DNA from 4 places in the Oceanobacillus sp. FSL K6-0118 genome. Region 4 is predicted to be linked to each of the others. Evidence: riboswitches for the same ligand, from Rfam matches in the RefSeq annotation. Region 4 holds a riboswitch; each other region holds the start of a gene.
What was found. A riboswitch is a leader RNA that binds a small molecule or an ion and turns the genes downstream of it on or off. The one in region 4 is predicted to bind thiamine pyrophosphate.
Positions count from the first base shown of each region.

Region 1: another riboswitch for thiamine pyrophosphate. It lies ahead of MHI02_RS02880 (lipoate--protein ligase family protein); the one in region 4 lies ahead of MHI02_RS08605 (YkoF family thiamine/hydroxymethylpyrimidine-binding protein).
Region 2: another riboswitch for thiamine pyrophosphate. It lies ahead of MHI02_RS06375 (ABC transporter substrate-binding protein); the one in region 4 lies ahead of MHI02_RS08605 (YkoF family thiamine/hydroxymethylpyrimidine-binding protein).
Region 3: another riboswitch for thiamine pyrophosphate. It lies ahead of thiT (energy-coupled thiamine transporter ThiT); the one in region 4 lies ahead of MHI02_RS08605 (YkoF family thiamine/hydroxymethylpyrimidine-binding protein).

Region 1 is NZ_JBBOVR010000001.1:556,889-559,092, reverse strand. It holds gene trpA (tryptophan synthase subunit alpha) at 1-631, shown strand, start outside; TPP riboswitch at 695-803, shown strand; gene MHI02_RS02880 (lipoate--protein ligase family protein) at 889-1,734, shown strand; gene lipA (lipoyl synthase) at 1,727-2,204, shown strand, end outside.
Region 2 is NZ_JBBOVR010000001.1:1,220,089-1,222,292, forward strand. It holds gene MHI02_RS06375 (ABC transporter substrate-binding protein) at 1-795, opposite strand, end outside; TPP riboswitch at 914-1,023, opposite strand; gene MHI02_RS06380 (MDR family MFS transporter) at 1,431-2,204, shown strand, end outside.
Region 3 is NZ_JBBOVR010000001.1:3,261,772-3,263,975, reverse strand. It holds gene MHI02_RS16535 (solute symporter family protein) at 1-521, shown strand, start outside; gene thiT (energy-coupled thiamine transporter ThiT) at 594-1,190, opposite strand; TPP riboswitch at 1,286-1,384, opposite strand; gene MHI02_RS16525 (hypothetical protein) at 1,642-1,944, opposite strand; gene MHI02_RS16520 (HD-GYP domain-containing protein) at 2,064-2,204, opposite strand, start outside.
Region 4 is NZ_JBBOVR010000001.1:1,653,533-1,655,736, reverse strand. It holds gene MHI02_RS08610 (IS4 family transposase) at 1-485, shown strand, start outside; TPP riboswitch at 704-805, shown strand; gene MHI02_RS08605 (YkoF family thiamine/hydroxymethylpyrimidine-binding protein) at 892-1,482, shown strand; gene MHI02_RS08600 (ECF transporter S component) at 1,495-2,100, shown strand; gene MHI02_RS08595 (energy-coupling factor transporter ATPase) at 2,081-2,204, shown strand, end outside.

The DNA of each region.
Region 1 (2,204 bases), 1.1 Mb from region 4:
TCCTTTTTCCGATCCAATCGCTGATGGTCCAACCATACAAGAAGCTGGAATTCGTGCTTTAGCTAATGGTACATCATTAGCATCCATTTTAGAATTTCTGAAGTCAACGAAGGTAGACCGCTCCATTCCGATTATTTTAATGACCTACGTAAACCCAATCTATCGTTATGGAATGGAACAGTTTGCTAAGGACTGTGCGGATTCTGGGGTAGACGGTATCATTATCCCAGATGTCCCAATGGAAGAAGAAGGCCCGATTGCAACCCACTTAAAAAATGAGAAAATAGCATTTATTCGCCTTGCTGCTATGACTAGTCCAGAGGAACGATTAAAAGAAATCGCAAGTAAATCAGAAGGTTTCCTTTATGCTGTAGCCGTAATGGGGACTACGGGCGCTAGAAGTTCCCATGGCGACAATGTAAAAAGCTATTTAGAAAACCTAAAGAAATATAGTACCGTTCCTGTATTAGCAGGATTTGGTGTATCTACTGTGGAACAAGCGCATGAGTTAAGTTCTCACTGTGATGGGGTTATCGTTGGTAGTAAAATTGTTGACCTCTTACACCAAGGAAAAAACAACGAAGTGAAAAATTTAATCCAAGGAAGCATTCAAACTAGTATTCATGCATAACATTTTAAGAAAGCAATTTACTTTACCCAGGATTTACCAATTGGTATGATGAATTTGTAATATAATAATCACTAGGGGAGCCTTTGTCGCTGAGAATAGCAATACCCTATTGCTTAAACCCTTTGAACCCGATATGGATAATACTAGCGTGGGGAAGTGCAGCCAAAAGGATTTTAGATGTAAGATACATCTATTGTACAAAAGACTGCACTCTTTTTTGGAGTGCAGTCTTTTTGATTTAAGAGGAGGGGTAATTTTTGCAAGAAGAATGGTTCTTTTTAGACAGTGGGCATCAGGATGCAGCAGTTAATATGGCAATGGATGAATCCCTATTAAACTGGCATAGTGAGGGTAAAATTCCGCCAACATTACGCTTTTACGGTTGGTCACATCCTACTTTATCGGCTGGTCAGTTTCAAAAAGTACATAAATCAATCCATTTCGACAATGTAAATAGCTATCATTGCCAATTTGTTCGTCGTCTAACCGGAGGAAGCGCTGTACTACATGATAATGAATTGACTTACAGTATTGTAGTTTCAGAGGATCACCCAGAAATTCCAACCTCTATTAAAGAAGCCTACCACGTCCTATCAAAAGGGCTTTATGAAGGTTTCAAGAATCTAGGAATCACGGTTGATTATGCCATGCCCGATAGAAGCGCCATGAAAGAAAAGACAGCTGTATGTTTTGAAAAGGCCGCATTTTACGAAATGGTAGTAGATGGGAAAAAGTTATCAGGTAATGCGCAAACAAGGAAGAAGGGTGTTCTACTGCAGCATGGGTCCATACCAATGAGTCTCGATATCAAGATGCTCTATGATTTATTCCGTTTCCCATCTGAAAAAATAAAACAACGTAGACGTGATGCTTTCCAAAGCAAAGCTATCACTATCGACCAACTAACAAATAAACAGAAATCATTTGACGAAGTGAAGGATGCATTCTATCAAGGATTTCAACATGGATTAAACGTTACTTTCCGTCCTTTTGAATTATCAAAACAACAATGGGAAGAAGTACATCATCTAGCAGAGACTAAATATCGTTCAGAGGATTGGAATTATCATCGATTACTAAAGGAGTCTATTAAAAGTGTCTAAACAAGAGGAATATCTCCGTAAACCTGAATGGTTAAAGATTAAATTAAACACGAATAAGTCCTATACTGGATTAAAGAAGTTAATGCGTGAGAAAAGTCTAAACACTGTTTGTGAGGAAGCAAGATGCCCGAATATTCATGAATGTTGGAGTGAAAGACAAACAGCAACATTTATGATCTTAGGTGATACCTGCACACGCGGTTGTAGGTTCTGTGCGGTCAAAACCGGTCTACCTAGTGGATTAGATTTAGGAGAACCGAAGCGGGTTGCAGATTCTGTTAAAATAATGGGATTAAAGCACGTCGTTGTAACCGCTGTAGCTCGAGACGATTTAGATGATGGAGGCGCCGCTGTATTTGCCAACACCGTTCGTGCCATTCGAAACGCAAATCCTGGCTGTACGATTGAGGTATTACCTTCCGATATGAAAGGTGATTATGAGAGCCTACATACCTTAATGGATAGTAAGC
Region 2 (2,204 bases), 430 kb from region 4:
AAGTACGTCTGCAGCTTCGCTTGGGTTTTCTATTGCGAACTCATAACCTTTGGAAACAGCACGTAAGAAGCTTTTAATAGTTTCCGGATCATCTTGTATCATATTTTCATTGGTTGCTAATACCGGAGTATAATAGTCTAATTTCTTACTATAATCCGTTAAATAATTCATATGAAGCGGTTGGTCACGGAGCTCTGCTTTAATACCATCCCAACCATAGTAAATCCAAGCAAAATCAATTCCTTGCTCAAGTGCTGTGAAAAAGTCTGTATTTCCGATATTAACGATTTCAACCTTCTCTACATCGGCATTATCCTCCTGCATAATCGAATCTAGTACAGCCTTTTCCACTGGTGCACCCCATCCACCATAAGATTTACCCTCAAAGTCTTTTGCAGTTGTAATATTATTTTCCTTTAGGGAAGCAAAACCAGACGTATTATGCTGAATAATAGCAGCAATCGAAACAATAGGTACATTTTGTATTCGTGCTTCCGTAATTCCTTCTTGGTAGCTAACACCAAAATCAGCATTTCCAGTAGCGACTAATTGCTCAGCACCTGCTTCTCCAGGCTGAATAATGTCAACATCTAAACCTTCTTCTTCAAAATACCCTTTATCCCTAGCCACATAGAGACCAGTATGATTGGTGTTTGGGGTCCAATCCAGAACAAGGGTTATTTTTTTTAGTTGCTTTGCATCTTCACCTGTTTGATCTGTACTTTCTTCATCTGTGTTGTTACCGCATGCAGCTAGTACAATTAGCAACAGGCAAAAAACAGATAATTTCCTCATAATAAATAGTCCTCCCTGTTTTTAACTAAAAGAATAAAACTCGAGTAGGGAATAACACGAATTAGTAGCCAACAAAAAGCACCCTAGACAAATTGCCTAGGGTGCATACTTTAGTTATGTACGTATCAGGTATGTTCCCTACGCTGGTCTTAGCCAGATCAGGTTCTAAGGGTTAGTATCTAACGGATACAATCTCAACCAGCAACACTGGTACCCCCACAGTCATCTTAAGTTGTAATTTACACAATTAAGTATTGCATAGTTTTTCTAATATAGCAAGAAATTTGTAAAAGTTTGACGATTCTTTTAAAGTTGCACAACTTGATATTGTTTATGAATATGATTTTACGTTTAAAAAATTTTTCCTTCCTATTAAATTACCTGTTCTAATTACCCCACCTAAATGGGCAGTAAGACTCCCACCTTAAACTTCTGGGGATACAAATAGGTGGGAGAACAACTGCCCGTAAAGGTTCGATAAGTGCCGACTAACCATCAGTGGGGGATGAAGGAAAGCCTCCGCTGATGGAAGTCTTCTTTATCTAGCTGAAATTTAGCAAAATTCCTATTTCCTTTTTACCTGAAATGCATTATAATTTATGAATTGTTATGAAGAAATAGGGGAGGGGAAGGATATGCAAACGGTAAGTTATAACCGAAAAACGATTGTCGCATTGTTGCTTGCTGGGGCATTTATTTCCATTTTAAATCAAACGTTGATGATTACTGCAATTCCCCCAATTATGGAGGAAATGGGAATTACGGCAAACACTGGTCAGTGGCTAACCACGGTGTTTATGCTTGTCAATGGTATTATGATTCCCATTAGTGCATTTTTATTAGAACGGTTTACGACAAGACAATTGTTTATAACGGCAATGAGTATTTTCGCTATAGGCACATTAATTTCTGGGATTGCGCCTAATTTCTCTTTCTTATTAGTAGGGCGAGTCATCCAGTCTGCTGGAGCAGGGGTTATGCTGCCACTAATGCAGACAGTATTTCTTTTAATCTTCCCAGTTCATAAACGTGGATCAGCTATGGGATTAATTGGTCTTGTTATATCATTTGCACCAGCACTTGGTCCTGCCATATCAGGATGGGTAACAGAGCATTATTCTTGGAGGGTATTATTCTTTATCATCCTACCAATTGCAATTGTAGATATTATCATCGCCTTTTTCGCATTGAAAAATGTAACGGAATTAAAGAAACCAAAATTAGATATTCCATCTGTTATTTTATCCTCTTTTGGTTTTGGTGGATTACTTTATGGATTTACTTCAGCTGGGAATAACGGTTGGGGAGCAAGTTTAACCATCATTTCACTCACTGTTGGAGTAGTGTCACTCTTTATGTTTATTTTAAGACAGTTAAGACTGCAGCATCCAATGTTAGAGTTCAGGGTT
Region 3 (2,204 bases), 1.6 Mb from region 4:
TGGCAGGTCTTGTATTATCTGGAGCCTCCGCTTTTGCCCATGATATATATGGTCAAATTATTAAAAAAGGGAAAGCTACGGATAGAGAACAAATGCTAGCTGCACGTTATGCGTCATTAGCAGTTTCGGTGTTATCGATTATTTTAGCCTTAGGTGCGCAAAGCCTTAATGTTGCATTCCTTGTTTCGCTTGCTTTCTGTATCGCAGCAAGTGCCAATTTACCTGTCATTCTTTATACGATATATTGGAAGCGGTTTAATACGACTGGTGCGATTTCAGCAGTATTATTCGGTCTAATTTCTGCATTAGTTTTAGTATCGATGAGCCCGAGTGTTTTCTCGCCAGAAGCGGGGGCAGCGTTATTTGTCGGAAATCCAATCTTTCCATTAGAAAATCCAGCACTTGTTAGTGTACCACTAGGCTTTCTCGGAGGTTACCTTGGTACGATTTACTCAAAAGAACAAGATCTCAAACGCTATGCAGAGGTCAAAGTAAAAGCGCATATTGGTAATAGGGAATAGGGGTTATAGGGACAGGTCGAGACCACTGAAAAAAAGGTGCTTTTACAGTAGTCTCGAACCTGTTCCTTTGTCTCACGCTGCTCGTTTACTTCTATTCTCTGTGCTCACAGATGTAACCAGTCTTGATCCTTTCGAAAGCACCAACGCTAATACAATGGAACATGCAATAGCAGAAGAAATATAAGAGATGCCATTCATAATTAAGGAATAAATAACTGGCGCCTGGCCTGCTTCAATTGCATATTCACTGAAGAAAACTATACCTGCAAGGAAATGCCAGAAGTAACGGGCAAATCCACCGACGAAGGTTGCGATAATTATCCAGACAATAGCCTTGCCCATGTTTTTGCTTCTTAAGTTATTTTTAATTGGGTTGATAAATAGTCCTGCAAAACCGACACATGCGAAAGCTACGAAATACTCTATGAACGCTTGTAATGGTGTTAGAATCCATGCTTCCCCAATGGCAATTTGTAATAATCCCCAAAGGAATCCACTGATAATTGCCGCTAAAAATCCTCTGCGAAATGCGATGATGAATATCGGCACCATCGCAAAGGAAATGGAGATGGACGGTCCAATACGGAGTGATGGCAATAAATCGAGCACAAGGGCAAGTGCCGCAAAAATGGCCACCTCAATAAGCGTTTGTAAACCTAATTTTTTCATTAAAAAAAGCCTCCTAATTGTGTTTTTAACGCACCAAAAGGAAGACATAGTTACCTAGTTTACTAGATAGATTTCACATTACGCATAAACAACTAGTAAACTATTCACCACATCCCTACGCTAGAATTAACTAACAGGTTCGAAGGGTAAGAACAATTTGTTCCCTCTCAGCTTTCGCTCCCCTTGTGGTCACGTTATTCGATTTACTCATGATAGTATCATACTTTCTGTCTTTTGAGAAGAGGGAGGTCCGTCACTTGAGCCCCGTCTCTTTATTTCCCCTTTTCCAAAACTTTAAATAATCTAATTATCCAATATAGTATTATCCATGGGAAAATAAACTTGGTAGACCACTCTATTACATGAAGTATTATAAATGAAGTGTTTATGCCGAAAAACGGAAGTATTAACCAAAGTGCAAACAAAACGATGAAAGCAATAATTAAATTTTTCAAGTTAAAAGCCCCTTCTTTAACTTGACTTTTTCTCCATTTACCTCTTGAATGAGACCCAATTCCATTAGCTGCCCGCCAAATTCAATTATATCTACTTTTTCTTTCGGATACTTTTTCTGTAATTTACTTTCGATTTCACCTAATAGTTGCCCATCATTTATCCTTTCAATTGCATCAATACAAATCTCCGGCATTTCAAAAAAATCACCAGAAACAGGTTCCTCCACGATATAATTCTTCCTATCTTTTTGAATGGACAATGGATATAGGGTGATTTGCGATTCTAATGATAATTTCAAGCCTTTCACCACCGTTCTTTAGAAATGAAAATAGGATGCAAATGCACCCTATATCTAAAACTACTTAACCTTTTGGAATGATGAAACACCACCAACATGTTGCTTTAACTTTTTTTAGTTTACGGATTTTCATGGTTGCTACCCTCCTTTAAAGATTGGTCTTTATTATATTTTTTAAAGATTGTCATCCAATCTGGATACACTTGTTTAAAAGTTTCTACTAATTTAGGATCAAATTGCGTTCCTTTGCCATCTATAAC
Region 4 (2,204 bases):
GAAAGATGAAGAACCCGCTGCAACTCGTTGAAACTGTAGACAGTAAAGGAAATCAGATTCGAATTGTGTGTAATGATGCTAAAGTCAGTGCACAGGAAATGAGTGATCTCTACCGCAACCGCTGGCAGATAGAATTATTTTTCAAATGGGTCAAGCAGCATATGGTTATTAAAAAACTATATGGAAAAAGCGAAAATGCGGTATATAATCAAATCTATTTGGCAATGATTTCTTTCTGTTTAACCCTTTTAATGAAAAACAAAATTGGCTATAAAGGGACCTTGCTGGAAATGTTGCGTTGGATACGGGATTTCTGTTCTCACTCCATCACAACCCTTATCTCTAAAGTATTCAAGGAACCTGAGCGATCATCCCGTGGCCGACGAAGGCTTGATCACGAAAAGGTCTTTCAAGTAACTGTTGCACAATACGAATTAGGAGATGTTTTGCTCTTAGACGATTTAACCTATGACCCGATTATTTAAAAATATTATATAATATTCAAAAAATGGATGAAGGACTACCTTTAGATCCCTGTTATCTTTTTTTCATAAATTAAATATAATATATATCAGAAAATTTCAACATTCAAATCAAAGACACAAATTAAATGGTTGACTTCTATAATTATTTTTTATGCAACGCTAGTGAAAAATCATAAAGTATGTTTTATTCATAATAGAAGAAAAATTGCATATCCGAAAGTTAGCACTAGGGGAGCTACGGTGTGTGGCTGAGAAGAGAAATCTGACCCTTATTACCCGATCTAGATAATACTAGCGTGGGGAAGTGCGGTTCACTGTATGATTCAATGAAACTTAAATACATACATGTAAACTGCATTCCCATACGGAGTGCAGTTTTTTTATTATTATTTTAGGAGGAGATTTTATGAGCAACTATTGTGGGACAAGTAGAATTGCAGGATGTCAGTTTAGTCTACATCCGATGAGTGACCGGTTTGTAGATATTATTCTATCAACACTGGAAGAGGTCGATACATCAAAAGTATGGAAGAATACAGATGATGTGAGCACATGTATTCGGGGGAAAATGGTTCATGTTTTTGATGTAACAAAGGCCATTTTCCTTCATGCAGCAAAAACGGGAGAGCATGTTGCTATGAACGGAACCTTTTCTATTGGTTGCCCGGGGGATTCAGATGCCGATGTGTACATGGATGAAACAGATACCCCGTTGAACGAAGAAAAGGTGAAGTCCATCTCCCAAGTCGCTGGTTGTAAATTTTCTCTTTATCCGTTAGGAAGAGAAGATTATATGGATAAAATCTATGAACAAATCGATTTATCCAAACACCGTAACGTTAAAGTAATATCTACCCATTATGCTACAAGATTGGATGGAGATGTGCATAATCTCTTTCAAGCATTATATGAATCTTTTAAACTTATTCAGGATCAAGTTTCTCATGTTACGATGACATTTAGTCTTTCTGCGAATAGTCCAACGAATCAAGCATAAGGAGTTTGTAAAATGACAAATCAGTGGAAATTAAAAGAAATAGTTCTTATGTCCATATTAGGTGTCGTATTTGGGATTATATATTTAGCCTTTTTCTTAGTTGGTCAGGTTATCCAAAATATTCTTGCCCCATTTGGTCTAGCTCCATTTGGTTATGAGATTATTTTTGGAATATGGTTTATTGTTTCTATCGTGGCGGCTTACATATTGCGTAAACCAGGAGTTGCCTTTACCGCAGAAGTAATTGCAGGAATTACCGAAGTGTTACTAGGAACTACTGCAGGACCGGGACTTATTCTTTCTGCTGCGGTCCAAGGTGCAGGTGCAGAACTCGCATTTGCTTTGACAAAATGGAAAGATTATCGATTACGCGTGTTAATATTTTCCGGTATGTCCGCAGCGCTGATTAGTTTTGTATGGCACCTATTTTACGCTGGAAACATTACATTAACACCATGGTTACTTGTTGCTACATTAGTTGTGCGTGTAATCAGCGGAGCACTCCTTGCAGGGGTTCTAGGGAAATGGATAAGTGATCAACTTGCAAAAACAGATGTACTACGTGGATATGCATTAGGAAAGGAGCTGCAAAAACGACGTGAAACAGGAGCAGCGTAGACCTCTACTTCTTATCGAAAACTTTTCATTTGACTATGAAAGCTTAGACCAACCAATAATTAATAGAATCCAATTTTCGTTGAATAAAAATGAGACGACTATTC